DNA from 4 places in the Pantoea sp. X-Soil-OKNW-556 genome. Region 2 is predicted to be linked to each of the others. Evidence: predicted binding sites of a transcription regulator. Region 2 holds the regulator's gene; each other region holds the start of a gene.

Region 1 (7,648 bases), 960 kb from region 2:
ATCTTCCTGCCAGGTCATCGACCCGCTATTGATCGGCAACCGTCCCATAATGCAGTTGACCAGGGTGGTTTTACCCATCCCTGGGCTACCCAGCACGCCCGTGCAGGTGCCAGGGGGCAGATCGAGGTCCACATCCCACAGGATATGGTTTTGACCGTAAAACTGATTCACCGAACGTAAACTTAGCATCTGACATTCTCCTTCCAGATAATTAGCCTGAATGCTCCCGCTCTGTGTCGTCTGGCAAACAGTCAAACACGATTCATCATTGCCACTCTCACCATCAGTGAGTTGATGCGTATGCTTATGGAGAAACCTGCAATTCCCAGGCCAGTTTGCTGATGCCATGAAAAAAAGCAGCAGCAGCGAGGCAAAATCAGGAATTAAAGTTGAGCGATGCTTAACAATTGCTGGGGGTGATAAAACGGCTGCACTTTAGCGGTGCTGAATGCTTAACGTTTCTGGTGCATCTGTGCAGTAATAAGGCAGATCGCTCAGGAATAAGTGGCCTTATTTACTGGGAATTTCGGGCTTTCAGTGACGTCAGCACGGAAAAAGAATAGTTAATGCCACGCGGGCTGTGGGAAAAATAAACATAAAAAAATTTTTTTTCGCACGCCAGGAATAGGCTTAGAAAATTATGCACAGGCGATGGCGGCGGGGCTGCCGTCAGTTATCCACTATTCCTGTGGATAACCTTGTGCATTAGAGACTGAAAACAGAGCGCAAGCGAGGAAATACGCGGCCTGGATACATTATGCTGAGAAACTGGGCTTTTTACTGATTTATAAATAAATCAGTATGTTATTTAAAATCAAGCCTGAGATTTTTCTTGTTGGTCATACAACTGCAATTTTATGACGCTCTATTGACAAATGTTAAAAGCATCACCCATCTGGGGATAACCTTGCGCAACAAGGTTTTGCCAGATGCCGCATAAATTGCACTGAAGCGAGTCGTTGCTGCTCCCTGTTATCGTGCAGGATATCTGTAAATATATCCAGTATTTTTTTCTGGCAAATTCGCCATAGCGGAGTAGAATTAGCAGCCTGCCCGCCGATATCTCCTGCAGGAACGAAAAACCATGAGTAAAGCCTTCAAACTCAACTCCGAATTTAAACCCTCAGGGGATCAGCCTGAGGCGATTCGTCGTCTGGAAGAGGGGCTGGAAGACGGTCTGGCACACCAGACGCTGTTGGGGGTAACCGGTTCGGGTAAAACCTTTACCATCGCCAATGTGATCGCCGATCTCAACCGGCCAACTATGGTGCTGGCGCCTAACAAGACCCTTGCGGCACAGCTCTACGGAGAGATGAAGGAGTTCTTTCCGGACAACGCGGTGGAGTTCTTCGTCTCCTACTACGACTACTATCAGCCTGAAGCCTATGTGCCCAGCTCCGATACCTTTATCGAAAAGGATGCCTCGGTGAATGAGCACATCGAGCAGATGCGTCTGTCTGCCACCAAGGCGTTGCTGGAGCGACGTGACGTTATCGTGGTGGCGTCGGTGTCGGCCATCTACGGTCTGGGTGACCCTGATCTCTACCTGAAAATGATGCTGCACCTGACGCGTGGCATGATCATCGATCAGCGCAGCATTCTGCGTCGTCTGGCTGAGCTGCAATATACCCGTAATGATCAGGTTTTCCAGCGCGGCACCTTCCGCGTGCGCGGTGAAGTGATCGATATCTTCCCGGCGGAGTCCGATGAGATTGCGCTGCGTGTGGAGCTGTTTGATGAAGAAGTGGAGCGGTTGTCATTGTTTGACCCGCTGACCGGTCAGGTGGTTTCGGTGGTGCCGCGTTTTACCGTCTATCCGAAAACCCACTATGTCACGCCGCGCGAACGCATCCTGCAATCAATGGAAGAGATCAAAAAGGAACTGGTGGTGCGCCGTCAGGTCCTGCTGGAGAATAATAAGCTGCTGGAAGAGCAGCGCATTACCCAGCGTACCCAGTTTGACCTCGAAATGATGAACGAACTCGGCTACTGCTCGGGTATCGAGAACTATTCACGCTACCTGTCCGGACGTGGGCCAGGCGAGCCGCCTCCGACGCTGTTCGACTACTTACCGGCAGATGGTCTGCTGGTGGTGGATGAGTCCCATGTGACCATCCCGCAGATTGGCGGGATGTATCGCGGTGACCGCGCACGTAAAGAGACGCTGGTGGAGTATGGGTTCCGCCTGCCGTCGGCGCTGGACAACCGCCCGCTCCGCTTCGAAGAGTTTGAAGCGCTGGCACCGCAGACCATTTATGTTTCGGCAACGCCGGGTAATTACGAGCTGGAGAAATCCGGTGGTGAGGTGATTGATCAGGTGGTGCGTCCGACAGGGCTGCTCGATCCGATCCTCGAAGTACGTCCGGTGACCACCCAGGTGGATGACCTGCTGTCGGAGATCCGCAAACGCGTCGAGGTCAACGAACGTGTGCTGGTGACCACCCTGACTAAACGCATGGCGGAAGATCTCACCGAATATCTGGAGGAGCACGGCGAGAAGGTGCGTTATCTGCACTCAGACATCGATACGGTGGAGCGTATGGAGATCATCCGCGACCTGCGTCTGGGGGAATTTGATGTGCTGGTGGGGATCAACCTGTTGCGTGAAGGGCTGGATATGCCGGAAGTGTCGCTGGTGGCGATTCTCGATGCCGATAAAGAGGGCTTCCTGCGTTCGGAGCGTTCTCTGATTCAGACCATTGGCCGCGCCGCACGTAACATTAACGGTAAAGCGATTCTTTACGCAGATAAGATCACCAACTCAATGGCACGCGCCATCGAGGAGACCGAGCGACGTCGTGAGAAGCAGGAGCGGTATAACGAAGCCAACGGCATCGTGCCGCAGGGACTGAACAAAAAAATCACCGATATTCTGGAGCTGGGCAAAAACGTGGTCAAAACCCGTGGCAAGGGCAAAACCGCCACGCGCAGCGCCGCTGAAGCCGAAGCCAGCTATCTGGCGCTCACCCCGCAGGCGATGCAGAAGAAGATTCACGAGCTGGAAGGACAGATGCAACAACACGCGCAGAATCTGGAGTTTGAAGAAGCGGCACGGGTGCGTGATCAGTTGCACGAACTGCGCGAGCTGTTTATCGCTGCGTCCTAATGCGCGATAAATCGCGCCGCTACGACTCTCAGCGCGGGTGAGTCGTGGCGGCGTGTTTATCACGCCTTGTTTCAAAATGCCTGGATGGCATGCTCCAGCGCCAGGCGTAACAACTGGCGGTCATGGCGATATTTGATATCCGCCGCTTCCAGCGGTTCACGGACAATTAAGCGTCCTTCCACACCGCGAATATCCGCTGCCGGGCTGACCACCACCGCATCAATCACCCGTTTGCCTATCGCTTTTTCCATAATTACCAGCTTATCCGCGACGGTCAGGCGAGCGGCTGCCGGACTGAGTTCGCGCCCAAGATTACCGATAAACACCATAGTGGCGGGGGTACGACGCAGCGCACGCGCCATCTCTTCCATCAGCAGAATTGGCATCAGACTGGTATAAAAACTGCCGGGACCGATCAGAATCAAATCGGCTTCAGCAATCGCGTCCAGTGCTTCCCGGGTGGGCACCACATTCGGATGTAGCATCAATTCCTGCGGTGCTTGTTGCATCTCATCGACGGCCGTTTCGCCGTAAACCATATTGCCTTCGCTATCCTGCGCCACCAAATCCACGGGCTGCTCTGACATCGGAATCAAGAACGCATCCACTTTCAGCAGATTACGAATGATATTGATCGCTTCCAGTGGCCGCACGCTGAGATGGTCGAGCGCTTTCAGGATCAGGTTGCCAAGATTGTGGCCGGCCAGTTCGCCGTTGCCGGTGAAACGATATTCGAACATGGCGGAACCGACGCTCGGTTCTGTGATCAACTGGTTGATACAGTTGCGCATATCGCCCCAGGCGATGCCGCCTTCTGAACGGCGGATGCGTCCGGTAGACCCACCGTTGTCGGTGGTAGTCACAATACCGGTCAGGCGTGAGCCGAGCGGAGCCAGCGAGGACATCACGCGACCAAGGCCGTGTCCACCGCCCAGCGCCACCACGCGATCCAAATCTGCCAGGGTACGATTCATGTTGCTCCTTATCGCTGACGCTCACCCGTTGAGCATCAGTTAAACTGATATGTATCAAAATCTGTCGGTTATTTTAACGTATCCTGTCGCGAAAATGCGGTGAAAAAACGTTATGTATCAATATATATAGCGAAAATCCGCGATGGAAGCGAATAACAAATCGCGCTAACATTCGGGCAACCGTGTTGTTCGAATGGACAACATACACTCAAAGCCTGATTGCCTAAGTCCTCCGGATAGGGTGTTCAGGCCGCAGCCCCGAGCTGCCAGGGTGCAGAAAGAAATGCCTGCATCTCCCGTATTTGGAAAGGTGTTCAGGTGTCACAATTTACTGATGCATATGCGCGCAGCTTTTATTATCTGCGCCTGTCGGTCACGGACGTGTGTAACTTCCGTTGTACCTATTGCCTGCCCGATGGCTACAAACCGCAGGGTACGCGCAATAAAAGTTTTCTCTCGCTGGATGAGATCCGCCGCGTGACGCGTGCCTTTGCGGCCGCGGGCACTGAAAAAGTGCGTCTGACCGGTGGTGAGCCCTCTTTACGTCGTGATTTCACCGAAATTATCGCTGCGGTGCGGGAAAATGCTGCCATCCGCCAAATCGCGGTGACCACCAACGGCTATCGGCTGGCGCGTGATGTGCGTGACTGGCGTGCTGCCGGGCTGACCTCAATCAATGTCAGCGTCGATAGCCTTGATGCCCGCCAGTTTCATGCCATCACCGGTCAGGACAAATTTCATCAGGTCATGGCCGGGATTGATGCCGCGTTTGAGGCGGGTTTCAGCAAGGTCAAAGTCAACAGCGTGCTGATGCGTGATATCAACAGCCACAGTCTCGATACCTTTTTACAGTGGATCCGCACACGTCCGATTCAGTTACGTTTTATCGAGCTGATGGAAACCGGCGAGGGCAGCGATCTGTTCCGTCGCCAGCACATTTCCGGCGAGGTGATCCGCGATCAACTGCTGATGCAAGGCTGGCAACGTCAGCCGCGCGGGCGCAGCGACGGTCCGGCGCAGGTGTTTCGCCATCCGGACTATCTCGGCGAAGTCGGTCTGATCATGCCATATGAAAAAGATTTCTGTGCCAGCTGCAATCGCCTGCGTGTTTCGGCGATCGGCAACCTGCATCTGTGCCTGTTTGGCGAGGGGGGCATTCCGCTGCGCGATCTGCTGGCTTCCGATCAACAGCAGGATGAGTTACAGGCGCGTATCGCCTTAAGCCTCGGGCAGAAAAAGCAGACGCATTTTCTGCATCAGGGCAACACCGGTATTACCCAAAATCTTTCCTTCATTGGTGGCTGACAAAGGAGTTATGGCCATGAGCAAACTTTCCGGCGACTTTGTTGCCCTTAATGTGGCGGTGATGACGGTGTCTGACAACCGTGATGCCGCCAATGACACCTCTGGTGATTACCTGCGTGAAGCACTGAGCGAAGCCGGGCATCAGGTGGTGGATCACGCGATTGTCGCGGATAACCGTTATCGCATCCGCGCCACGGTATCGCGCTGGATAGCCAGTGAAGATGTCCAGGTGGTGATCATCAATGGTGGTACCGGTTTTAACAGCAAAAACAGCACGCCTGAAGCGCTGCTGCCGCTGTTTGACCGGGAGATTGAGGGATTTGGCGAGCTGTTCCGCATGATCTCGTACGAAGAGATCGGCAGTGCCACGTTGCAGTCGCGTGCAGTCGCGGGTATGGCGAATGAGACGCTGATTTTTGCCGTACCCGGATCCGGTAATGCCTGCCGCAGCGCGTGGGAACGCATCATTGCCGATCAACTGGATGCACGCACTCGCCCGTGTAATTTTGTCTCACATTTGAAGAAGTTGTAAGTATGTCCTCGTTAACCCATATCAATGCCGCCGGTGAAGCCCATATGGTTGATGTCTCCGGCAAAACCGAAACGGTACGCGAAGCCCAGGCAGAAGCGCTGGTGCTGATGCAACCGGCAACGCTGCAAATGATCATCGATGGCAGCCATCACAAAGGTGATGTCTTTGCCACTGCCCGCATCGCGGGGATTCAGGCGGCAAAACGCACCTGGGAACTGATCCCACTGTGTCATCCGCTGATGCTGAGCAAAGTTGAGGTGACGCTGGTTGCTGAACCCGAGCATAGCCGGGTACGCGTCACTTCACGCTGCCGCCTGACCGGCAAAACCGGCGTCGAGATGGAAGCCCTCACGGCGGCTTCAGTGGCGGCGCTGACGATCTATGACATGTGCAAAGCGGTGCAAAAAGACATCGTTATCGACCAGGTACGTTTGCTGAGCAAAAGCGGCGGCAAATCCGGTGATTTTCAGGCGGTGTCCCATGATTAAGGTGCTGTTTTTTGCTCAGGTGCGTGAACTGACCGGCACCAGCGCGCTGGAGTTATCGCCGGAATATGCCGATGTGGCGGCCCTGCGCAGTGCGCTGGCGACGAAAAATGATCGTTGGGCGTTGGCGCTGGAATCCGGGAAATTGCTGGCGGCGGTCAATCAAACCCTGGTACCGATGAGTCATCCGTTGCGCGCCGGTGATGAAGTGGCCTTTTTCCCGCCAGTGACCGGGGGGTGATGATGGAAACCCGTATTCGCGTCGGCAGCGCAGCCTTTAGCGTGGCCGAGGAGTATGCCTGGCTGTCTGCCCATGACAGCGATGGCGCTGTGGTGACCTTCACCGGGAAGGTGCGTAATCATAATCTTGGTGACAGCGTGGCGGCCTTGACGCTGGAACATTACCCCGGCATGACGGAAAAAGCGCTGACGGAAATTGTCGACGAAGCACGTCAACGCTGGGCGCTGCAACAGGTTTCGGTGATCCACCGTATTGGAGAACTGTTTCCTGGTGAGGAAATTGTATTTGTCGGCGTCAGCAGCGCGCATCGCAGCAGCGCGTTTGCCGCAGCGGAATTTATTATGGATTACCTGAAAACCCGTGCGCCGTTCTGGAAACGTGAGGCGACGGCACAGGGCGATCGCTGGGTGGATGCGCGCGATAGCGACCATCAGGCGGCAGAACGCTGGAAATAACGTAAAGGAACCCGATGGAAGCGACTGTAATACTCAAGCGTGCAGCGCTGTTGGCGGTACTGGTGCTGGCGGGATGTACCAGCAGCAAAAAGCAACCCGAGGCACCGGTTCGCCAACCTGGGGATGTGAAAGCACAAATCCGTCAGTTATTGCCCAGCCACGTTACGCAGAAAGCGGACTGGGCTGATGATATTTATACCGCCTTCCGCACTCAGCAAATCGATCCCAGCGTCAGCAACCTGTGCGCGGTGATCGCGGTGGCCGATCAGGAATCGAACTTCAGCGCCGATGCGGTGGTGCCGGGCCTGCCAAAAATCGCCTGGGCTGAGATCAACCGGCGTGCGGGCAAGCTTTATATCCCGGCCTTCGCGGTACGCACGGCATTGCAGATCAACTCTCCCACCGGTGAAAGCTACGCGGCGCGCCTCGACAAAGTGCGCAGCGAGAAAGAGCTGAGCGCCATTTTTGATGACTTCATCGATATGGTGCCGCTGGGACAAAAACTGTTTGGCAACCTTAACCCGATTCATACCGGCGGTCCGATGCAGGT
Region 2 (7,648 bases):
GGGAAAACACGCGGTCCATCGTGGATAAACACATGTCGCGGCAGCAATGAGCCGTCAATTTCCAGCGGTGCGAGCGGATCGGGCAGATCGTGTTTCAGACACTGCGAACGCAGTGTGAGGAGATCGGCCTTGGAATCATAAGGCAGTACATACAGGATAGGCCGCGTCGGATCCAGTCCATGCTCGGACACGGGATCGGCGGGAATGGCCTTACTCTTTACCAAAATGGAGAGTGGTAAATTCAATAATTTATAATAAAGTTTACGCCAACCTGACATAGACAACTTCAAGCCTCTTGTTAGCAAAGCGCGGCAAGCATACCAGAATGCGCCGCGAAAATCTGTGGCTGCACCACTCCGGCTGCCCAGACATTGACGTCAAAACGAGTAAAGGGTTCAACGACATGGCAAATAACGTCACCGGTTTTCTCAGGATAGTGAAAGCAGCCGGTTATTCCTGGCAGGGATTGCGCGCTGCCTGGACACATGAAGCAGCGTTTCGCCAGGAAGCTATTGCCGCATTAGTGGCAATTATAGTGGCGTGCTGGCTGGATGTTGATGCGATTTCCCGCGTACTCATGATTGGTTCCGTAGTGCTGGTGGTCATTGTTGAGATCCTGAATAGCGCCATTGAAGCCGTGGTCGACCGCATTGGTCAGGAACGCCATCCGCTGGCTGGACGCGCGAAAGACATGGGATCGGCCGCCGTGTTGCTGGCTATTTTACTGGCGCTGTTTGTCTGGATCGCGCTGCTTTGGTCACATTTGCGATAAGGATTCCGGATTCATCAACTCGCTGATTTTTCCCTCAGTTTTGGTTTCCATTTCACCAATACCTGTATATACTCACAGCGACTGTATAAACAACCAGGGGGCGGGATGAAAGCGTTAACCAGCAGGCAGCAACAGGTCTATGATCTGATTCGCGACCATATTAACCAGACGGGCATGCCGCCAACGCGTGCGGAAATTGCTTCGCAGCTGGGCTTCCGCTCACCTAATGCGGCAGAAGAACACCTGAAAGCATTAGCGCGTAAAGGCGTTATTGAGATCGTTTCCGGCGCTTCGCGCGGCATTCGTTTATTGATGGAAGAAGAAGCCAGTGAGGGGCTGCCATTGGTTGGCCGTGTCGCTGCGGGTGAACCTTTGCTGGCGCAGGAGCACATTGAAGCGCACTACCAGGTCGATGCTAACCTGTTCAAACCCAGCGCTGATTTCCTGCTGCGTGTCAGCGGCATGTCGATGAAAGATATCGGCATTATGGATGGCGATCTGCTGGCGGTACACAAAACACAGGAAGTGCGTAACGGCCAGGTTGTCGTCGCACGTATCGATGACGAAGTCACGGTGAAGCGCTGGAAAAAGCAGGGCGCAATTGTGCAACTGCTGCCGGAAAACAGCGACTTCCAGCCGATTGTTGTCGATACCCGCGAACAATCCCTGACGGTAGAAGGGCTGGCGGTAGGCATTGTGCGTAACGGCGAGTGGCTCTGATACCTTGATTCCCCCTGCTACGGCAGCCTTCTGTGCTGCCGTGGTTTTATTCTCTGACAAGACGGTAGTGCAGCAAACCGGGACGTGCTGATGCAGCTGTTTTCCTCCTCTGACAAAGCACTCTGGCGGCTGGCGCTGCCTATGATTCTCTCCAATATCACTGTTCCGCTACTTGGCGTGGTTGATACCGCCGTCATTGGTCATCTCGATAGTCCCATTTATCTCGGCGGTGTGGCGGTTGGCACCACGGCGACCAGTTTCATCTTTATGTTGCTGCTGTTTTTACGTATGAGCACCACCGGGCTGACTGCTCAGGCATTTGGTGCTGGCAACAAAAAGGCACTGGCTCGGGCGCTTACCCAGCCTTTACTCATTGCCCTGGTGGCCGGTGTGCTGTTTATTTTGCTGCGCACGCCAGTCAGTAATCTGGCAGCGGTGCTGATGGGTGGCAGCCAGGAGGTCCAACAGCAGGCGCAATTGTTCATTCAGATTCGCTGGCTGAGCGCTCCCGCCACGCTGGCAAACCTGGTCATCCTCGGTTGGTTGTTGGGGGTGCAATATGCGCGTGCGCCAGTGGTGCTACTGGTGGTGGGGAATTTGGTCAATATCCTGTTGGATCTGGCGTTTGTGTTGGGGCTGCATTGGGGCGTAGCAGGTGCCGCAGCAGCAACGGCACTGGCTGAATATACGACACTTGCCGTCGGATTATGGATGGTGGCGCGTGTATTGAAGCTGCGCGGAATTGATTTGGCGATGCTGCGGGAGAGTTGGCGCGGTGATGCTGCTCGTCTGTTTCGCCTCAATCGCGACATTATGCTGCGCTCCTTCCTGCTACAAATCTGCTTTGCTTCCCTGACGATACTCGGTGCACGTATTGGCCCGGATGTGGTAGCGGTCAATGCGGTGCTGTTGATGTTTCTGACTTTCACCGCGTATGCACAGGATGGCTTTGCTTATGCGGTTGAAGCGTGTTCTGGTGAAGCCGTCGGTGCCAAAGATCGCAGCCGGCTATTGCTCATCTGGCATGCTGCCTGCCGTCAGGCGGGGTTGGTCGCGCTGCTGTTTGCGGCGATTTATGCGTTATTTGGCACCCATATCGTGGCCCTGCTGACTTCACTGGAGGCATTACGCGATGCGGCCGATCGCTATCTGCTATGGCAGGTGGTGATGCCGTTAGTGGGCGTGTGGTGCTACCTGTTGGATGGCATGTTTATCGGGGCAACGCGCGGCCGGGAAATGCGTAACAGCATGGCGCTGGCGGCGCTCGGTTATGGCCTGTCATTACTGACGCTTCCCTGGTTAGGTAATCATGGATTGTGGCTGGCGGTGACGGTGTTTCTGGCCGTGCGTGGAATAACGCTCTGGTTCGTCTGGCGTCGTCACTGGCGTCATGACAGCTGGTTCGCAAACAGTTAACTATGATGCTTTGAATACAGAATAATCCGTAAGTGTGCTAACCATTCCGTAATGTCTACTATAGTTATCCTTATCAGCGCGAATGAGTAGCGCTTTATGTTGGTTTTACCCGCTGGCGTTGGGTATTCCACCACTATCACTCGACATAACATGGAGAAAGGTTATGAACAAAGACGAAGTGAGCGGAAACTGGAAACAATTCAAAGGGAAAGTGAAAGAAAAATGGGGCAAGCTGACGGATGACGATATGACGGTCATTGAAGGGAAACGCGATCAGCTTGTCGGGAAAATTCAGGAACGCTACGGCTACGCAAAAGATCAGGCCGAGCGAGAAGTTAAAGACTGGGAAAGTCACAACAAGGATTATCGCTGGTAACGGACCCGTTTAAGGACGATGCTCCTGCCCTCCGATCGTGATGATCGGGCTGGCACAGGGATGTGCCATCTATCCTTTTTTACCCCGCTTCTTACTTTCTACCTGATGATCGTGCTCACAGCTTTCGTGATGCGTACAGGCTTCTACTTCAACACAATTTTCACACAGACCGTGTGCTTCTATGACGCTGTGTCGCAAGGAAAAACCGGCCTGTTCGGCCAGGCCTGCAATGATCTTTTCCACGCCATGCGCGTGCTTTTCACTGACTGCGGCACAACGATCGCACACCAGCATGACTGAGGTATGTGCCGGTTCATCGAAATGATGGCAAACCACGTAGCTGTTATTGGACTCCACACGATGGATAAAACCCTGCTCCAGCAGGAAGTCCAGTGCACGGTAAATAGTGGGGGGTTTTGCCTGGGGCTCACTGACACGCAACTGATCCAGCAAATCATAGGCGCTGATCGATCCATTCTGTTCTGCCATCAGGCGCAGCACCTCGGCGCGTTGTGAGGTCAGACGTACACCGCGTTGCAGACAGAGTGTCTCTGCCTGAGTAAGCAGTTGGTCGGGCGACAGATTTGACATAAGCGTTCTCCAGGTTGCGAGTGATGTTATTTTATCACACAAATTTTTACGCTGCTGTGATTGCTTTTTCTTCTTAACTCTCTCAATAAAATTTCATTTTTTCATCAGGTTAGCCGCGCAATTTTCCGCAGACTCTTCTCACCCTGTCATCATTGATTCTGCTTGCTCTGACCTCATTACAGAGGCTTATCATTTTTTGCTTTGCAACTCACCGACTTAGCGACTAAGGTTCAAAAGGTCTTAAGTAATATCTGGTCTTAATTTAAGTGCCGTTTATTTTTTTGCATAAATACACGACAGATTGACGCTTCAGCAGTCAATTCTGCGAATAGCAGTGCTATTTCCTTTCATTTCACAGCAATAAATCGTTAGCCCAGGTTCACAATAAGGGGCTGGTAAATTGTTTCGTCGATGACGTGGTCACGACTTTTAAAGGTGATGGCAGGCAAATGGTGAAGACATTATTCAGACGCAAAAGTGTTGGTTATATTGTTGTTTTGAATGCAGTATTTCTTTCCTCTTCGGCCCTGGCCGCAGGTACCTGGTACGACGCTCGTAACGATGCAATGGGGGGGACAGGTGTCGCTTCTTCCACCTGGAGTTCTGCGGTACTGGCAAACCCGGCTTTGATGACCAAAGCAAAACCTGATGATGACGTGAGTATTATTTTCCCTTCAGCCGGGATACAGGTTACTGATAAAGACAAACTGATTAATCGTGTTGATGACATCACGGACACCGTCGACCGTTATCAGAATGTGATTGATAACTTAACCTTCCAGGACTACCTCAACGGCTATCCAGAACTTAAAGCCGCGGCGGGTGATATGGCAAACCAGTTGCGCGATCTGCGTGGCAACAAAGCAGACGGCTCAGCAGGCGTTGCGCTGGCTGTTACGGTGCCCAATGAAACGCTGCCCTTCGCGTTTGTCACCAAAGCCTACGGTACTGCACACATCCGTGCGAACGTGTCACAAAGCGATATTGATTATCTGCAAGGGGTTGCGGATGGCACTGTCATTCCGGTGCCGGGTGATGAGGATAAGTTGACCTCCAGCGCCAACGGTCTGGCGGCATTAGTGACCGATTACGGTATTGCTATGGCGCATCAGTTCAGCGTTGCCGGGCATCCTGTCTCTGTAGGGATTACGCCGAAACTGCAAAAAACCTGGCTGTATAACTACACCGCCAGCGTGTACAACTACGACAAAAGTGATATCAACAACAGCCGCTACCGCAGCTCAGATACCGGTTTTAACGTTGATGCAGGTATCGCAACGGACTTTGCCGATAACTGGACGTTCGGCCTGACCGGCCAGAACCTGATTTCACGCGATATCGATACCAAAGAAGTGAATGGCTACCGTGATACGTACCAAATCCGTCCACTGGTCACCACCGGTCTGGCCTGGAACTATGGTGCCTTCACACTGACTGGCGATGTCGATTTGACACAAACCAAGCGTTTTAAATCGGAAGACAGCAGTCAATACGTTGGAGTCGGTGGGGAATATCGTGTACTGGACTGGCTGCAATTGCGGGCTGGTTATCGTGCGGATATGAAGTCAAATGACGCCAACGTGTTCACCGCAGGTTTTGGTGTGTCACCGTTTAACAATACCGTGCACCTTGATTTGGCCGGTTCGGTTGGCGACGACAATACCTGGGGTGCGATGTTGCAGCTCGGCTTTAATTTCTGATGTCTCTGCTTCATCCTGACGGGCGGCTGTGTCGCCCGTCAATCCTGTGATATCATTGCGCAGAATCTCATCACTTAACCCCGGATTTACTGCGTTTCATGACCGATACCTTCTCTTCGCAACGTTTTTCTATTGCCCCGATGCTCGACTGGACCGATCGTCACTGTCGTTATTTTCACCGCCAGCTGAGTGGTGACACGCTGCTTTACACCGAAATGGTGACAACCGGCGCGATCATTCATGGCAAGGGTGATTATCTGGCTTTTAGCGAGGATGAACATCCGGTTGCGCTGCAACTGGGTGGCAGCGATCCAGCAGCCCTGGCGCAGTGCGCGCAACTGGCGGAAGCGCGTGGTTACGATGAGATCAACCTTAATGTCGGCTGCCCGTCCGATCGCGTGCAGAATGGCCGTTTTGGTGCCTGTCTGATGGGAGAAGCGGCGCTGGTGGCGGATTGCATTAAAGCGATGCGTGACGTGGTAAGCATTCCGGTGACGGTGAAAACCCGTATCGGTATTGACGATCAGGATAGCTACGCCTTCTTGTGCGATTTCGTTGGCACTGTCGCACAGCAGGGTGGCTGCGACACGTTTATCATCCACGCCCGTAAAGCCTGGTTGTCGGGTCTTAGCCCAAAAGAGAACCGCGAGATCCCCCCGCTTGATTATCCGCGCGTCTATCAACTGAAACGTGATTTCCCCCATCTGACTATGGCGATCAATGGGGGGATCACAACGCTGGAAGAGGCGAAAATCCACCTGCAACTTATGGATGGCGTGATGATGGGGCGTGAAGCCTATCAGAATCCGGGCATTCTGACGCAGGTTGACCGTGAGTTGTTTGGTCGTGATACGCCAGCCGTAGATCCCGTGGCCGTGGTACGTAGCATGTATCCGTATATCGAGGCGGAACTGGCGAAAGGGACTTACCTTGGTCACGTCACGCGCCATATGTTGGGCCTGTTCCAGGGCATTCCGGGCGCACGCCAGTGGCGACGTTATCTTAGCGAGAATGCCCATAAACCGGGCGCTGATGTTCGCGTGCTGGAAGCGGCGCTGGCGCTGGTGGCGGATAAAATTCCCCAGGAAGCCTGATTTTTTTCTCCGTAGCGGCGCGATTTATCGCGCGGATTTTTCCTGCAACGCGCACGAAATTGCGCGATTAATCGCGCCGTTACAGGGATGGTTCAATGGTTTTATTCACACCACTATTTGGTGAATTTCACTATTCTCCAAACCTATCTCGCTTATCATTTCTATTGATTTCAATTAATTAGCAAGAATTCAGTGTTGGCACGTATCTTGTAATGCACTTCCTGTAACCTACACAGGAGAACCTTCGTGGAAATATTATTTGTTATCGGCTTTTTTCTCATGCTGTTGCTGACCGGTGTGTCACTGCTGGGCGTGATTGCCGCGCTGATTGTTGCAACGGTGCTGATGTTCCTCGGCGGGTTGTTTGCACTTGTTATTAAATTGTTGCCGTGGCTGGTGTTGGCGGTGGTGGCTGTCTGGGTGTATCGCGCTTTTACCACGCCGCAGGGTGAAGTGAAGCTGAATCGACTGAAAAGAAAAATCAGTAAGTTAGAGAGAAACGGCTGGCGCTAAATGCGGAGGCGATCACAGAGTTGGCAATGCTTAGTTCAAATCTGCAATTAAACATATTTTTTACTTATGTTTTCTGTCAGGATGTTTGCCGTTGAGTCGAAACAAATTCATCGCCGCTGTCCCTACACCAGCGCGAACTATAAAAAAGAAAAAGGGGCTTCCTACGGGAAGCCCCGTTTGCTTTATGGCGTCAGGGAATCAGCAGGCTTGAACCTTGCGTTGCGCGGCTTTCCAGCACCTTATGCGCCTGAGCCGCATCGCGTAACGCGAATTTCTGCTGTTCCGGCACATTGATTTTAATCGCATGGCTGGCAATCAGTGAAAACAGCTCAGCACTGGCGTGGTCGAGTTCTTCGCGGTTGGTAATATAACCAAACAATGAAGGACGGGTGACAAACAGCGACCCCTTCTTGTTCAGAATGCCCAAATCGACACCGGTGACCGGACCGGACGCATTACCAAAACT
Region 3 (7,648 bases), 150 kb from region 2:
CGGGTTTCTGTCCAACCTCGGGTTTTCAGACCGCAGTCCGGATTCACCCACAGACGTTGCTCCGGGATACTCAGCGCGGCTTTACGCAGCAAATCCACCATCCATTCAACACTCGGTACGTTCGGTGAGTGGATGTCATACACACCTGGGCCGATTTCATTTGGGTATTCAAACTCTTTAAACGCATCCAGCAGGTCCATGTCGGAACGTGAGGTTTCGATGGTGATCACGTCGGCATCCAGGGCGGCAATCGAGTCCATGATGTCGTTGAACTCGCAATAACACATATGGGTGTGGATCTGGGTGTCATCCTGCGCCACGGCGGCGTTGAGACGGAACGCATCCACCGCCCAGGTGAGGTACGCCGCCCAGTCAGATTGATGCAGCGGCAGGCCTTCACGCAGCGCCGGTTCGTCAATCTGGATAATGCCGATACCGGCTTTTTCCAGATCGGCCACTTCGTCGCGCAGTGCCAGCGCAATCTGTTTAGCGATGGTTTCACGGCTGACGTCTTCGCGCGGGAACGACCAGCACAAGATGGTGACCGGACCGGTAAGCATACCTTTGACCGGTTTGTCGGTCAGCGACTGCGCATATTTCGCCCACTCCACGGTGATGGCTGCCGGGCGGCTGACATCACCGATGATCACTGGCGGTTTGACGCAGCGTGAACCGTAGCTCTGTACCCAACCGTTCTGGGTAAAGATGAAGCCATCGAGATTTTCCCCGAAGTATTCGACCATGTCGTTACGCTCCGCTTCGCCGTGCACCAGCACGTCCAGACCGAGGCGTTCCTGCTCGACAATCGCCTGTTTGATGTGTTCAGCGATGCCGGTACGGTAGTGGCCGCCATCAATGTTGCCTTTTTTGAAGTCGAGGCGCAGGCCGCGAATTTCTGTGGTCTGGGGAAATGAACCAATGGTGGTGGTTGGCCATGCGGGCAGATTGAAGCGGTTACGTTGCGCTTTGGCGCGTTCACGGTAAGCGCTGTGACGCTCAGTATCTGCGGCCTGAATATTGGCCAAACGCTGCGCCACGGCGGCATTGTGCACCCGGCTGGAGTGGGCACGGGCTCGGATTGGCGCACTCCAGGCTTCCAGTGACTGGGCATCATTGTTATTCAATGCCTTGCTCAACAATGCCAGCTCTGCGCATTTTTGCAGGGCGAAGGCGAACCAGCTTTTGACTTCATCATCCAGGCGGGTTTCCACGCTCAGGTCGATCGGGCTGTGCAGCAGGGAGCAAGAGGAGCCAATCCACAGTTGCGGGCGTTGCCCCACCAGCGGTTGCAGGCGCTCAAACCAGCGGCTGAGATCAGCACGCCAGACGTTGCGACCGTTGATCACCCCGACCGACAGCAGCCATTCGGCAGGCAGTTGTTGGTGGAGCTGTTGAATATCGTCTTTGCCGTGTACCAGGTCAACGTGCAGGCCCTGCACCGGCAGCGCTTTGATCACTTCCAGGTTTTGGCCGATGCTGTCGAAGTAGGTGGTCAGCAGCAGTTTGGTTGCACCCTGTAGCGCGTCATAAGCGGGTTGAAACGCCGCGCGCCACGCCGCTGGCAGTTCCAGCGACAGTGCCGGTTCATCAATCTGCACCCATTCGATACCGCGTTTTTTCAGTTCAGCCAGCACCTGTTGGTAGACCGGCAGGATCGCTGGCAGCAATGACAGGCGGTCAAACTGTTCACCCTTCACTTTACCCAACCACAGGTAAGTCACCGGACCGAGCAGCACAGGTTTGACGTTGTGGCCGAGCGCCAGCGCTTCGTCCACTTCGTCCAGCAATTGGGTCCAGGTCAGTTTGAACTGCTGCCCACGGGTGAATTCCGGCACCATGTAGTGATAGTTGGTGTTAAACCATTTGGTCATCTCCGCGGCAGCCGCCGGTTCACCGGTCGGTGCACGGCCACGGCCCAGGCGGAACAGGGTGTCGAGATCGACTGAACCCTCTTTATTCTGATGACGTGCCGGTACGTTGCCCAGCAGCAGGCTGGTGGTCAGTACGTGATCGTACCAGGCGAAGTCGCCCACGGGCAGCAGGTCCACACCCGCATCTTTCTGTTGTTGCCAGTGGCGCGCACGCAGTTCACGGCCCACAGCCAGCAGCTCTTCCTGTGAACTGTTACCTGCCCAGTAGCTTTCCTGAGCTTTTTTCAATTCACGACGCAAACCGACGCGAGGGAAACCGAGTGTGTGGTTCAGAATGGTCATTTGTTGTTCTCCAGGTATTCTTAACTGTGCAGCACGCGCTTCAAATCAGGGCCAACATAGACTGGTCACAACGCTTGCTGGAGATGTTTAGCCGTCCAGATGTTTACACCGCTATATTCTGCGGGTACTGTATGTTCCTCAAGCGCAAATTGTTCAATCTCGATGTGAAGGATTCTCATGATCGAACTCAAACACCTGCGAACGCTGCAAGCGTTAAGGAATACCGGTTCGCTGGCTGCCGCCGCTGCCCAGCTTCATCAAACGCAATCGGCGTTGTCTCATCAGTTCAGCGATCTGGAGCAACGGCTGGGCTTTCGCCTGTTTGTGCGTAAGAGCCAGCCGCTACGCTTTACGCCACAGGGGGAGATCCTGTTACAACTGGCTGAGCAGATCCTGCCGCAGATTCAGCAAGCCTTGCAGGCTTGTCATGAGCCGCATCAAACCACGCTGCGTATTGCGATTGAGTGTCACAGTTGCATTCAGTGGCTGACGCCTGCGTTAAATAATTTCCGTCAGAGTTGGCCCCAGGTGGTGATGGATTTTAAATCTGGCGTGACCTTTGACCCACAACCAGCCTTGCAACAGGGTGAGCTGGATGTGGTGCTGACCTCGGATATTCTGCCGCGCAGCGGTTTGTTCTATTCGCCGATGTTCGATTTTGAGGTGCGCCTGGTGATGGCCCCGGATCATCGACTGGCAAACGTTGAGCACATTTCACCGGAAGAATTGGCAGATGAAGTGCTGATGATTTACCCGGTGCAGCGTCAGCGTCTCGATATCTGGCGAAACTTCCTGCAACCGGCAGGCATCAGCCCAGCCCTGAAGAGTGTCGATAATACCCTGTTGTTGATTCAGATGGTGTCAGCCGGTATGGGCATTGCGGCGTTACCACATTGGGTAGTGGAGAGTTTTGAACAACAGGGGTTGGTGGTGACGAAAACGTTGGGCGATGGGTTGTGGAGCCGTTTGTATGCGGCGATGCGCGATGGTGAGCAGCGTCAGCCGGTGCTGGAGGCGTTTGTGCGCTTTGCCCGTCAGCATGCCTGCGAACATTTGCCGTTTGTACGTGATGCTGCGCGTCCGGGTTCGTTACAGCCCCTGTCTTCCTGAGTTAGCCTGCTCTATAATGCGCCGCCTTAACCCGCGACCAGGAGATTTTCACCATGACTAATAACGATGTGCTGCGCAGTGTGCGCTATATGCTGGACCTGAGCGACAGCAAAGTGGTGGAGATTTTTGCGCTGGCAGGCAGCGATGTGCCGCTGGAAGATGTTCAGGCATGGCTGAAGAAGGACGATGACGCTGCATATCGTCCTTGCCCTGACGTGCTGATGGGGTATTTCCTTAACGGTTTAATTTTCCATCGTCGTGGTAAAAGCGAAGATGCGCCTGCGCCGTCGATTGAGCGCCGGATGAATAACAACATTTTCCTGAAGAAACTGCGCATCGCGTTTGCCCTGAAGACCACGGATATCCCCGAGGTGTTGCTGAAGGCGAACTTTAAAGTTTCTCAGGCGGAGATTGGCGCGATTTTCCGTAACCCGGATCATAAAAACTATCGCGAGTGCGGTGACCAGATTCTGCGTAACTTTTTGAAGGGGTTGACGCTGGTGCAGCGTCCAACCCCCGTCAAAAAGGCTTAATGGCTGGTGGTGGTCTTTCCCAACACCCAGCGTTTATGAACGTAAAGTGACGCAAAAATCACGATGGCTCCAGCGATAAAGCTGGGCCAGTGCGGTTTTTCCTGCCAGATCGCCAGGTTCACCAGCAAGCCAGCCGGAACGTGCATATTGTTCATAATCCCCAGCGTCCCCGCATCCACCTGGGTCGCGCCGTAGTTCCACATAAAGTATCCCAGGCCAGACGCCGCAACGCCGAGCCACACCAGAATGCCCCATTGCAGCGAAGTGGTCGGCAGTTTGTTGGGATTACCCCACAGGCTCCAGGCAATCACCGCAATAATCACCGCGCCGAGGTAGAACCAGGAAAAGGCGGTGTGCTGCGGCATCGGACGTGTTTCCTGCAAACGCTTGTAACCTACCATGCCAATGGCAAAGCAGATATTCGCCGCCTGCACCAGCAGCAGGCCAAACCAGAAATGATCGCTGACTTTGTCGTAACGGATAATCGCCGCGCCAATCACCGCCAGCATGGCGCTAAAGGCATAGCCGATGCGCAGTGGACGCCGACTGAGCAAATCATAAATCAGGGTGACATACAGCGGTGTCATCACGGTGAACAGCAGGAATTCGGTGACGCTCAGATAGAGATAGGCTTCGAAACTCAGCAGGTACATGACACCCAGTTGCAGCATTCCCACCAGCATATACAGCAAGATGGTTGAAGCGCGATAGCCACGCCAGCGCAGGAAGGGCAGGAACACAATGGCTGCCAGCGCCAGGCGCATCAGCACCGAGAACCAGGAATCCACCTGACCCGCCAGATATTCCCCGATTAAACTAAAGGAAAAAGCCCACAGAATGGTGGTAACGATCAATAACAGCACGGTAACGATCCCAAAATGAACAGTGCCGTTAGTGTAAACAAACTGTCGCTGCCTCGTTGAATTATCTGGTTTACAATCGGATAAAACACAAGCACCCCGTAGCGGCGCGATTTATCGCGCGGGTTTTTCCTGCAACGCACACGAAATTGCGCGATAAATCGCGCCGCTACGGATCAGGTTATGCCAGGAACAATTTACGCAACGTCTGCGGTACAGCGTCTTCGGCATTGCTGCCAATCACTTCCAGCGCAGGCAAGGTATCTTTCAGACGCTGATGGGCATTACGCATGATGCAGCCCTTACCGGCCATGCTGAGCATCTCGACATCGTTCATGCCATCACCAAACGCGATGCACTCTTTCAATGAATAGCCGAGCTGTTTTGCCACCGCTTCCAGCGCATGTCCCTTGGAGACACCCCCCGCCATCACTTCGAGACAGGTCGGCAGCGAGAAGCTGACATTGACCCGATCGCCCCAACGCGCCTCAATCGCCTGCTCCATCGGGATCAGATGCTCAGGATCGTCGCAGGTAAAGAACACTTTGCTGATGCCATCGCTCGGCAGCATCCCCGGCTGGTAAACCTGGTAGTTAAACACCGATTCACGAAAATAATCCTGCTCCGCCGGGCGGTGACGGCTGATAAACCATTCGTCGTCACGGTAAACGTGGGTCAGAACCTGTTCATCGTGGTATTTCAGGCCATACAGATCCTGGGCGATGTCGGCATCCAGGTTATGGCTGAAGATCAACTCGCCGTCAGCATTGTGCACGCGTGCGCCGTTGGAGGTAATCATATAAGCCGGGATGCCGAGTTTGTCGCGCATCTGACCCACATCGATATAGTGACGACCGGTGGCAAAAACGAAATGGACATCGCGTGCCACCAGCTCCTGCAACGTGGTGCGGGCGAAAGGGGTCAGACGATGGTCTGGTGAGAGCAGCGTGCCATCCAGGTCGGATGCGACGATGTGGTACATGGAAACCTCTGGTATTAATGTCGGTTGGCCGTAGCCGGAAAATAAAAAATCAATTAAACGTGGCGCGCAAAAAAATCCACCACCGCATTTAGCGCCTGGGCGCGCATCGCGTCTGTTTCAAACAGGATCTCATGGCGCGCGCCTTCAATCACATAAGGCGTGACACCCTCGCAGGGATGCCCTGCTGCTGCCATCGCCTCACAAAACAAATCCTGCGAGCGGTTATCCACCACCCGGTCTTCGCTGGCCTGCATCAGCAGCATCGGCGTGGTGATGTTATTCACCTGACTGATAATGCTGCGACCCGCCTGCACCCCTTCACGTACCCAATGGTAAGTCGGGCCACCGACGCGAATCGCCGGATCGTCAGCGTAAAAACGCAAGTTGCGCTGATAACGTTCCCGGCTGTGGGTCAGCTGATTGATGCCGAAGGGATGGGCCCGCCAGCGCCCGGTGCCGAGGGCATAACCATCGCGCAGCGCGGGCATTTTCTCTGCCCAGTCAAGAATGCGGTGCGCGAGGAAAGGCGGCAGCGGCAAGGTAATACCAAACATCGGTGCCGCCAGCGCCACGGCGTGAAACGCCCGTGGCTGACGCGCCAGAAACAGCGCAAGGATCGCCCCGCCCATCGAATGCGCCAGCGCATAGCGCTGCTGGTAATGGCCACTGACGATCTCTTTCAGATAAAGCGTTTCCAGATCGTCAACGTAATCATTGAAATCCACCACATGCCCGCGGTGGGAATCTTCCAACAGACGATCGGAGCGTCCCTGACCTCGATGGTCAATAATCACCACATCAAAACCACAGTGGAACAGGTCATAGGCCAGCTCCGGGTATTTGATGTAGCTTTCAATACGTCCGGGAACAATCAGAATGACACGATGATGTTGCGGAGAAGTGAAACGAACATAGCGCAGGGTGAGATTCCCCACGCCGGTAAATTCACACTCTTCACGACGGTGCCAGAAGTCGAGCAGCGGACCGGTAGCAAAGGAGGCAAACGCCTTTTCACGCCTGAGCCAACTCTGTTTTATCTTCTGCATCCGCCCTCCTGAAAAAAACGTCAACGCCACACGTCCACTCCATAGCGTGCCGCGATTTTCTGGCGTATTGTGTCACACTTCGCTTACATCAGGGAATGTCACACATGACCATTGAATGGTGGTTAACCTACCTGCTTACCACAACCATCCTTAGCCTCTCGCCGGGTTCCGGCGCGATTAACACCATGAGCACCGGCATCAGTCACGGCTATCGCGGCGCAGTGGCCTCGATATCTGGCCTGCAAATTGGTCTGTCGGTACATATCGTGCTGGTGGGTGTGGGTCTTGGCGCGCTGTTTTCTCAGTCGCTGCTGGCGTTCGAAATCCTGAAGTGGGCCGGTGCCGCCTATTTAGTGTGGCTGGGTATTCAGCAATGGCGCTCGGGTGGCGCGCTGGATCTCAATGCTGTCGCCAAAGCGATGCCGCGTCGTCGCCTGTTTAAGCGCGCGGTGTTGGTTAACCTGACTAACCCCAAAAGCATTGTGTTTCTTGCCGCGCTGTTCCCGCAGTTCATTCAGCCGCACCAGCCACAGCTGATGCAATATCTGGTGCTCGGCGTCACCACGGTGGTCGTAGATATTATCGTGATGATTGGTTATGCCACGCTCGCCACCCGCATCGCCGGTTGGATTAAAGGGCCGAAGCAGATGAAGGCAATGAATCGAACGTTTGGTGGTTTGTTTATGGCCGTCGGTGCGTTGTTAGCCAGCGCGCGCAGAATCGCCTGATAGTTCGTAGCGGCGCGATTTATCGTGCGCCTATAAACCCGCGCGAAAAATCGCGCCGCTACGGATAAAATTACCGTGAAATGATCAGGTGGATGCCGAAGCCGGCAAACAGGACACCCGCCATACCATCAACCCACTTCGCCATGCGCTGATATTTATCACGCATCCACGGCAGA
Region 4 (7,648 bases), 1.5 Mb from region 2:
AGAAAGAATATCTCTATGGTTCGGGTTGCTGGTTGGTAAATCTAAAGATGGCAAAAAATATTCAGGCATAGCCAAACGTGTACTGAACTGTTTCACTTCCCACCGGGACACTGATCAGTAGTAGTCATAACTCCAGGCCAATCTTTTCTTGAGTTGTAACCATCTTCCGTGACGTCTGCTTACAGTTTTTTAAGACTATTCCGAAAACAAGGCAAATCTATATCGTCTGATTTCGACATACAACGTGATAAGGGTGAAATTTTAGATAAAGTGTGATCTACGTCACACTTTTAAGGCAAATTTTTTCTCCAACCCTTCAGCTTTGCTTTTCTGTTGCTCATTTTTTAATCAAAAATGCATTATTTCGCTAATATTTCCCTGTCGTTTCGCTTACAAATCGCTATCTGGCATATCAACAGCCTGAAGCGATCTTTTATCTGCCACGTTGCGATTAGGTCGCGGCAATGCACCACCTTTAAAAGAACAAGTAGCATAATATGCTAAATTAAGTCGAAATTATTCGCTTTCAAATTAATCACTTACAGGGAATATTGCGCAAAGTCATAAACGGCGTGCCGCAAGCGTTATGTGAATAGTCTGCGCGGAGCGCCAACATAGCGTTAACGGTTCGTAGGGAGTGTTTAGTGAACGACAGTGGATGTAACAATGCGTTACATTAGGGATATGAATGAATCGTTGCGCTTAGGCATTGATGTAGCAAAACTATCGGCAGCGGGATGAAGATCTTTAGGATTGCATCGAGAAAAAAAGCGTTTTCACACCTGATTGTTGCTTTTTTGAGCGAAAATAACGGAATTGCCTGATATATCGTATATTCGCGGCTTAACGAAAAAGCGTCGATTACGGGGCGTAATAATGAGTGAGGAAAGCGAATGTAAACGCTGCCAGCGTAGCGGTGCGATTTATCGTGCGGGTTTTGCCGGCAGCGCATACGAAATTGCGCGATAAATCGCGCCGCTACGTTCCAGGGGAACACATTTCAGAGTCCCCTGCTGAATCAGGCCAGTTTCGGAAAGGTTGCGACTTTCTGCGCGGTACCGTGATCTGCGCTGCGTTCCGGCAGGGTGTTTAAATCCGCCAGGAAACGCTCACGCCAGTGTGAGATATCGTGTTGTCGCAATACCGCCATCATGTCGTTATAACGCGATATACGCTCAGTACGTGGCATGGTCAGCGCCCGGTCCAGCGCGGCGGCGACTTCATCGCGGTCATAAGGGTTGACGATTAAGGCTGACGTCAGCTCGTTAGCCGCGCCGGCAAAGCGCGACAGAATCAGTACACCAGGGTCATCCGGGTCCTGCGCCGCCACGTACTCCTTCGCCACCAGATTCATGCCATCACGTAACGGCGTGATCAGCCCTACGTCCGTCAGGCGGAAAATCTTCATTAACAGACGGCGATCAAAATGCTGGTTGAGGTAATAAAGCGGCGTCCAGCCCAGCGTGCCATATTTCCCGTTGATACGTCCGGCTTCGGTTTCCAGCTGATGACGAATGTCCTGATAAGCCTGCACCTCACCGCGTGAGGTTGGCGCGATCTGCGAATAGCGGATGTTGCCGCGATGCTGTGGGTAATGCTCCAGCAACGCTTCATAGGCCAGAAAACGCTCTGGCAGGCCCTTGGAGTAATCCAGTCGCTCACAGGCGATGATGTTCTGCACATCCCCCAGTTCCCGCTTCATCGCCGCCATTTTCGGTGGCAACGGCCCCTCAGCCATCTCTTTAATACTGTCAGGCTCGATACCAATCGGGTAGACCTCGGTCATAAACGTATTGCCGAACGCCCGATGTTTCTTCTCACCTTTATTCTGTAGCTGCGTCAACTGGCTCAGGCTATCGAGAAAGGCCACGCGATCGGATTCTGTCTGGAAACCCAACAAGTCGTAGTCGCACAGCATCTCCAGCAGCGCCTGATGGGGTGGCAGCGCATTGAAGATTTCCGGCGTCGGGAACGGGATATGCAGAAAGAATCCGATACGGTTGTTAATACCCTGTTTGCGCAACTCGGCGGCAAAGGGCAGCAAATGATAATCGTGAATCCATAAAATATCGTCTGCACGTAACAGCGGTTTCAGGCGATCCGCCAACAGGGTATTGACGCGGCAATAGCCCTCCCAGGCTTCGCGCTGAAACTGCACCAGATCGAGGCGATAATGGAAAGCTGGCCAGATAACGGTGTTGGAGAACTGGCAGTAGTAAAGATCATAATCATTCTGATTCAGCGGCATCGCAGCATAGGTGATGCCGTCAACCTCGCTGACACTCACCTCATCCTCTTCTTCACCGGAAATCTCGCTGATCTCGCCGTTCCAGCCAAACCATAATCCTCCGGTGGTTTTCAGCGCATCCAGTAAACCCACGGCGAGGCCGCCTGCACTGGCTTTGGTCCCATCAGGAATGGCAATACGGTTAGATACGACTACTAAGCGACTCATAACCTTGACTCCTTACCGACGTTGTCATGCTTTGATTGTAATAGTAATTGTTCCAGCCAGCTCCAGACCGCATCCACACTGCTGAGGCGGTAGCGCGCATAGCTGGAACCTTCTCCGACCTTGACTGAGATACCGCCCAGGGCGTTAACCGCCAGGAAGCCTTGTTCATCTGTCAGGTCGTCTCCCACAAATACCGGAATGCGTCCGGCAAAAGGCGCTTCTCGCATAAATTCACGGATCGCCGCGCCTTTATCGATGCCCTGCGGTTTCAGTTCCACCACGCATTTTCCCGGTTGCAGCGCCAGCCCCGGAAAACGGGCGACAGCATCCTGCGCCAGCTTGATAACCGCCTGTTCATATGTCATCGCCTGACGATAATGCAGCGCAAACGCCATCCCTTTGGCTTCCAGCTGAGTGCCGGGCCATTGATCCAGCGTTTCCTGCAATTCCCGTTGCAGCGTTTGCGCAACATCGGCGGGCAGTGAGTGGCGATGTATACGGCCACTGGCATCACGGCGTTCAGCCCCGTGCACACCTGCCGCTGAGGCTTCCAGCGGCGCAACCAGGTCATCCAGTTGCGCAATCGGTCGACCAGACACCAGCGCCAGCGCGCCGTGATTAAGATTGGAGAGTTGTTGCAGATGCTGGCGCACCGATGCAGGTATCGCCACCATCTCGGGCTGCGGTTGAATCGTCGCCAGCGTGCCATCAACATCAAAAAAGAAGGCAAAAAGCCCGCCGCTCAACGACGGTAGGGTGCTGATCTCATGTACCGCTGGGGTCACGTCACTCCTCCTGTACGAATGGCTGATAGCAATATCGATGTTCGGAGGCGGGTTGCGTGCAGGATAAGATACGTATAACGGGGAGGGTTTGCCGACTGGATGGTATTTCGATGGGTAACGCTCCACAAATTAACAAGTTTATAGTCAACACCGTAACCAGACTGCGAACATCAATGCGGTTAAGTGTAGACGCGAATAAGGATTTTGCCAGTCACCGTGGCCGGATAATGGCAATGGCAAATAACTTCGCGCAATATTTGCTTGCATTTGCCCGGAATAAATACATCGAAAAAACAAATACTCAAGAAAACGCGACCCCACTACGCGGCTTTCTTCTACTCCGCTTTTGTCGGCAACGCTACATTGATGGGCTGTGCTTAATTTCTATGGATTGACGTCAATATCATGAAGAAAACAACGTTCGGTTTTGCTTTAGTCGCCGTAAGCCTTACTCCCTTGTGCGCCGCTGCCGCGCCCTTTCTTTGCTCCCCCGCTGATTTCGGTGGCAAGGGCGATGGCGTAACGCTGAATACCAGGGCCATTCAACAAGCGATTGATCTGTGTGCGCAAAAAGGCGGAGGTAAAGTCACACTGGGGTCAGGGGTGTGGCTTTCAGGTCCGATCGCGTTAAAAAGCAACGTGAGATTAGTGATTCCCGACGGCGTTACCCTGAAAGCCACCCCCGATACTCGCCAGTTCGTGGATGCCTTTCTTGGCAGGCTCACACAGCCGAATGAGGCATTCATCCTCGCCAATGGTGTCAGTCATGTGGCGATTGAGGGTGGCGGGACCATTGATGGCAACGGTGCGCAAGCCTGGTGGCCAGCCGCGATCGATTTGCGCAATACCGTCAGGTCCGGCCATCCGGAGGCTTTTACAGCAAAATATAAAGGGATACCTCTGGCAAATGGCATGCCCAGGCCCTGGCTGGTGGAAATGAATAATGTGTCATCCTCAGAGATTCATCATATCCGGCTGACCAACTCCCCCATGTGGAACCTGGTACTCAGAAATAGCCATCAGCTGAACATTGATCAACTGACCGTCGATAACCCCATCACCTCACCGAATACCGATGGTATCGATATCGTTTCTTCTACAGACATCCGGATAAAACACGCCGACATCAGTACCGGTGATGATCATATCGCCATCAAATCAGGTATCACCGTGGGCAGCGGAGGAAAATCTGAAAATATCACTGTTCAGGATTCCGTGATGAGACAAGGACATGGGATTTCACTGGGTAGCGAGACGATCAACGGTATCGGCAATGTGGTGGTTTCACATGTGAGATTTATCGGCGCAGAAAATGGGCTGCGCGTGAAATCAGGTCGCGATCGCGGCAACAAGATTGGGCCATTCCTGGTTGACCATGTGACGATGACAAATGTTGCCACACCGCTGCTGGTTACCGACAGTTACTCCGGTCAGGCCGGTGCGGCAGGTCATTCACTGGTTGCCCCTATCACGCCAGCGCCGGTGACGGCCACCACGCCTTTTATCTCAGGTATCACCGTCAATCATCTGGCGGCGACCGGTGCCAAATACGCCATGATATTGAGCGGATTGCCGGAAGCACCGATCACCGATGTCAATCTGCACCATATTGCCATCACCGCTGAATACGGGGTGCAGGCCAGATACGTCACCGCAAGGCTGGATCATGTGTCTGTTAGCGCAAATAAAGGAAAAACGCTGGCTGAGGGACCGGCGGTGACATTACACCGGGAAAACTCATCAATTAATTGATATCTATGGGTTTTACAAAATAATGGTGGGATAACGTATTGCGATCTCAGAATTGACTGATAATAATACTGTATATACATACAGTTTTATCATTGAGAATTCGCCATGAAAGTTCATCCCTTCTCTCCTCTCTTGATGCGTCCGATGCCCGGTGCGCCGCCGCATCAATTGCCACTCTTTCTTGAGCGAGTCCACTGCGGCTTCCCCTCCCCGGCAGCAGATTACGTCGAGCGCAGACTGGATCTGAACAAGCATCTGGTCGCCCATCCCAACGCCACCTATTTTGTCCGGGTGGAAGGGGATTCCATGCGCGACGCGAATATCAGTGAAGGGGATTTACTGGTGGTCGACAGTGCGCTGGATGCGAAACATGGCGATATTGTGGTGGCGGCCATTAACGGCGAGTTTACGGTTAAACGGTTACAACAGTTTCCGCGTGTGCAACTGCTCGCCATGAACCCACGCTACGCGCCGATTACCCCGGGAGAAGATGAACAACTGGAGATCTTTGGCGTGGTGACTTTTATTATTTATGCGGCACGTTGAGTGACAACGCCCAGCTTATATCGCCGGGCGTTGTCAGACTTACGCTTTGTCTGGCAAGGCGTAAGCAATCAGATAATCACCGACATCCGGCGAGTGCGCCGCACCGCCTGCCGAGATCACGATGTACTCTTTACCGGTTTTCGCTGACTGATAAATCAACGGTGACGCAGTCGCTCCCACCGGCAGACGCGCTTTCCACACTTCCTTACCGGTTTTGCTGTCCAGCGCACGCAGGTAATTATCCTGGCTACCGGCAAAGAATACTAAACCGCTTTTGGTGGTGGTCGGGCCGCCCAACGTTGGCATACCTACCGGCATCGGCAAATGGGTTTTTACCCCCAGAGGACCGGTGTCTTCCACCGTGCCCATTGGCACCTGCCAGACGATTTTCTTACTGTGCAGATCGATGGCGGTCATGGTGCCAAACGGCGGATGCTGACACGGCACTTGCAGGAAGGATGCGAAGTTATCCATCCGCACGCCAACGTAAGGCCCGCTGATCTGAGGACGGATAGTACCGGCCCATTGCGGAACTTCGTTCAGGGAGATTTTCTGTCCCTTCGCTTCTTCCTTACTCTTCAGCGCCATCAGCATACCCAGACGGATATCATTGACGTAAAGAATGCCGGAAGTTTCATCAATAGACACCCCACCCCAGTTCATGCCACCCATGGTCGCCGGGAACTCCAGGTAGGTTTTCTCACTGTTCGGTTGGAAGATGCCGGAATAGAGCGCCGATTTGAACAGAATGCGGCAGTAGAGCTGGTCAAACATGCTGACGCCCCACATCTTCTTCTCGTTCAGTTGCTCCAGACCGATAGTTGGCATATCCACTGAGAACGGCTGGGTCGGCGACAGATGTTCTTCCTGCGCTGCCGGAGAAGTCGGTACCGGTTTCTCTTCGACTTTACTCACCGGCTTACCGGTGCGGCGATCCAGGACGAAGATTTCACCCATTTTGCTGGTCTGAATCAGCGCAGGCACCACTTCGCCCTGCTCATTCTTCATGTTGTACATCACCGGCTGCGACGGTAAGTCGTAGTCCCAGATATCGTGATGGACGGTCTGGAAGACCCATTTGGTTTTGCCGGTATTCACATCCAGCGCAATCACTGACGAACCGTATTTCTCTTTCGCCGCATTACGGTTACCGCCCCAGTAATCTGGTGGGCCGTTACCGGTGGAGACATACACCAGGCCGAGATCTTTATCGTAAGTCGGGATGGCCCAGACGTTCGGGGTGCTGAGGGTATAATGTGCATCACCCTGCTTCGCCCCTTCGACGTTGCCAACATCCCACGCCCACGCCAGCGAACCGTCACGCACATCATACGCACGCAACACACCGGAGGGTTCATCTTCGGTGATATCACGTACCCAAGAACCGAATACTGTCAGATGGCCCATAATCACCGGCACGCTGGTCGGGTGATAACGACGGCTGTCGGCAGTATCGCCCATCCCCTGTTGCAGGTTGACCATGCCATTCTGGCCGAAGTTCGGGCACAGCTCGCCGGTATGCGCGTCCAGCGCAATCAGACGGGCATCAACGGTGGAAACAATAATGCGCTGACGGCAGGCCGTATCGGTATACGCCGCTTTCTGCTCGGCACTGAGGGTTTCATCGCTGTCGTAGTCGTAATAACCGACGCTACGGCAGGTAACGTGTTCATAGGTGCGCGCATGCGGATCGAATTTCCAGATTGGTTTGCCGGTATCGGCATCCACTGCGGCAATCAGGTTTTCCGGCGTACAGGTATAAAGCACGGAACCAATTTGAATCGGTGTGTTTTCATCAACCCCCGTCGCATTGCCTGTCAGACGGCGACCGGTGTGATAAGTCCAGGCCACCTGCAAATCTTTAACGTTATCCGCGTTGACCTGATCGAGCGGCACAAAGCGCGTGCCGCTGGCGTTGCGGCTGATATAGCGCCAGTCCTGACCCGCTTTGGAAGCATCGCTATCCGTTGGTTGCAACGGCTCGGCAGAGACGGCTTCCGGGTTATAGAGGGTGTTATGCGGGAAGAAGCCACCAATAAAGGTGGCGATTAATGCCACAAACACCACCAGGCTAAGCCCGCCAGAGAGACGACGCTGCGACGACAGCACA

What was found. Region 2 encodes LexA, which represses DNA repair genes until DNA is damaged. Its sites were predicted from a motif close to TNCTGTATGTACATACAGNA; they were not measured.
Region 1: a site for LexA is predicted at 987-1,006, ahead of uvrB (excinuclease ABC subunit UvrB). Genes of this name have one in related genera too.
Region 3: a site for LexA is predicted at 2,339-2,358, ahead of metR (HTH-type transcriptional regulator MetR). Genes of this name have one in related genera too.
Region 4: a site for LexA is predicted at 5,059-5,078, ahead of umuD (translesion error-prone DNA polymerase V autoproteolytic subunit). Genes of this name have one in related genera too.

What each region holds. Positions count from the first base shown of each region.
Region 1 is NZ_AP035990.1:1,337,029-1,344,676, forward strand. Features, by position in the region: gene AC6I8T_RS06105 (ABC transporter ATP-binding protein) at 1-189, opposite strand, end outside; gene uvrB (excinuclease ABC subunit UvrB) at 1,085-3,106, shown strand; gene AC6I8T_RS06115 (gluconeogenesis factor YvcK family protein) at 3,178-4,080, opposite strand; molybdenum cofactor riboswitch at 4,274-4,409, shown strand; gene moaA (GTP 3',8-cyclase MoaA) at 4,399-5,385, shown strand; gene moaB (molybdenum cofactor biosynthesis protein B) at 5,402-5,917, shown strand; gene moaC (cyclic pyranopterin monophosphate synthase MoaC) at 5,920-6,405, shown strand; gene moaD (molybdopterin synthase sulfur carrier subunit) at 6,398-6,643, shown strand; gene moaE (molybdopterin synthase catalytic subunit MoaE) at 6,646-7,098, shown strand; gene AC6I8T_RS06145 (DUF1615 domain-containing protein) at 7,113-7,648, shown strand, end outside.
Region 2 is NZ_AP035990.1:372,298-379,945, forward strand. Features, by position in the region: gene plsB (glycerol-3-phosphate 1-O-acyltransferase PlsB) at 1-278, opposite strand, end outside; gene AC6I8T_RS01640 (diacylglycerol kinase) at 404-772, shown strand; gene lexA (transcriptional repressor LexA) at 878-1,492, shown strand; gene dinF (MATE family efflux transporter DinF) at 1,583-2,908, shown strand; gene AC6I8T_RS01655 (CsbD family protein) at 3,072-3,284, shown strand; gene zur (zinc uptake transcriptional repressor Zur) at 3,354-3,875, opposite strand; gene AC6I8T_RS01665 (conjugal transfer protein TraF) at 4,325-5,575, shown strand; gene dusA (tRNA dihydrouridine(20/20a) synthase DusA) at 5,674-6,669, shown strand; gene pspG (envelope stress response protein PspG) at 6,916-7,182, shown strand; gene AC6I8T_RS01680 (quinone oxidoreductase) at 7,373-7,648, opposite strand, start outside.
Region 3 is NZ_AP035990.1:223,820-231,467, reverse strand. Features, by position in the region: gene metE (5-methyltetrahydropteroyltriglutamate--homocysteine S-methyltransferase) at 1-2,213, opposite strand, end outside; gene metR (HTH-type transcriptional regulator MetR) at 2,391-3,323, shown strand; gene AC6I8T_RS01005 (YehS family protein) at 3,377-3,856, shown strand; gene AC6I8T_RS01000 (carboxylate/amino acid/amine transporter) at 3,853-4,719, opposite strand; gene yigL (sugar/pyridoxal phosphate phosphatase YigL) at 4,898-5,698, opposite strand; gene pldB (lysophospholipase L2) at 5,752-6,744, opposite strand; gene rhtB (homoserine/homoserine lactone efflux protein) at 6,849-7,472, shown strand; gene rhtC (threonine export protein RhtC) at 7,543-7,648, opposite strand, start outside.
Region 4 is NZ_AP035990.1:1,827,612-1,835,259, reverse strand. Features, by position in the region: gene otsA (alpha,alpha-trehalose-phosphate synthase) at 1,019-2,455, opposite strand; gene otsB (trehalose-phosphatase) at 2,452-3,240, opposite strand; gene AC6I8T_RS08475 (glycoside hydrolase family 28 protein) at 3,646-4,992, shown strand; gene umuD (translesion error-prone DNA polymerase V autoproteolytic subunit) at 5,128-5,538, shown strand; gene AC6I8T_RS08465 (membrane-bound PQQ-dependent dehydrogenase, glucose/quinate/shikimate family) at 5,578-7,648, opposite strand, start outside.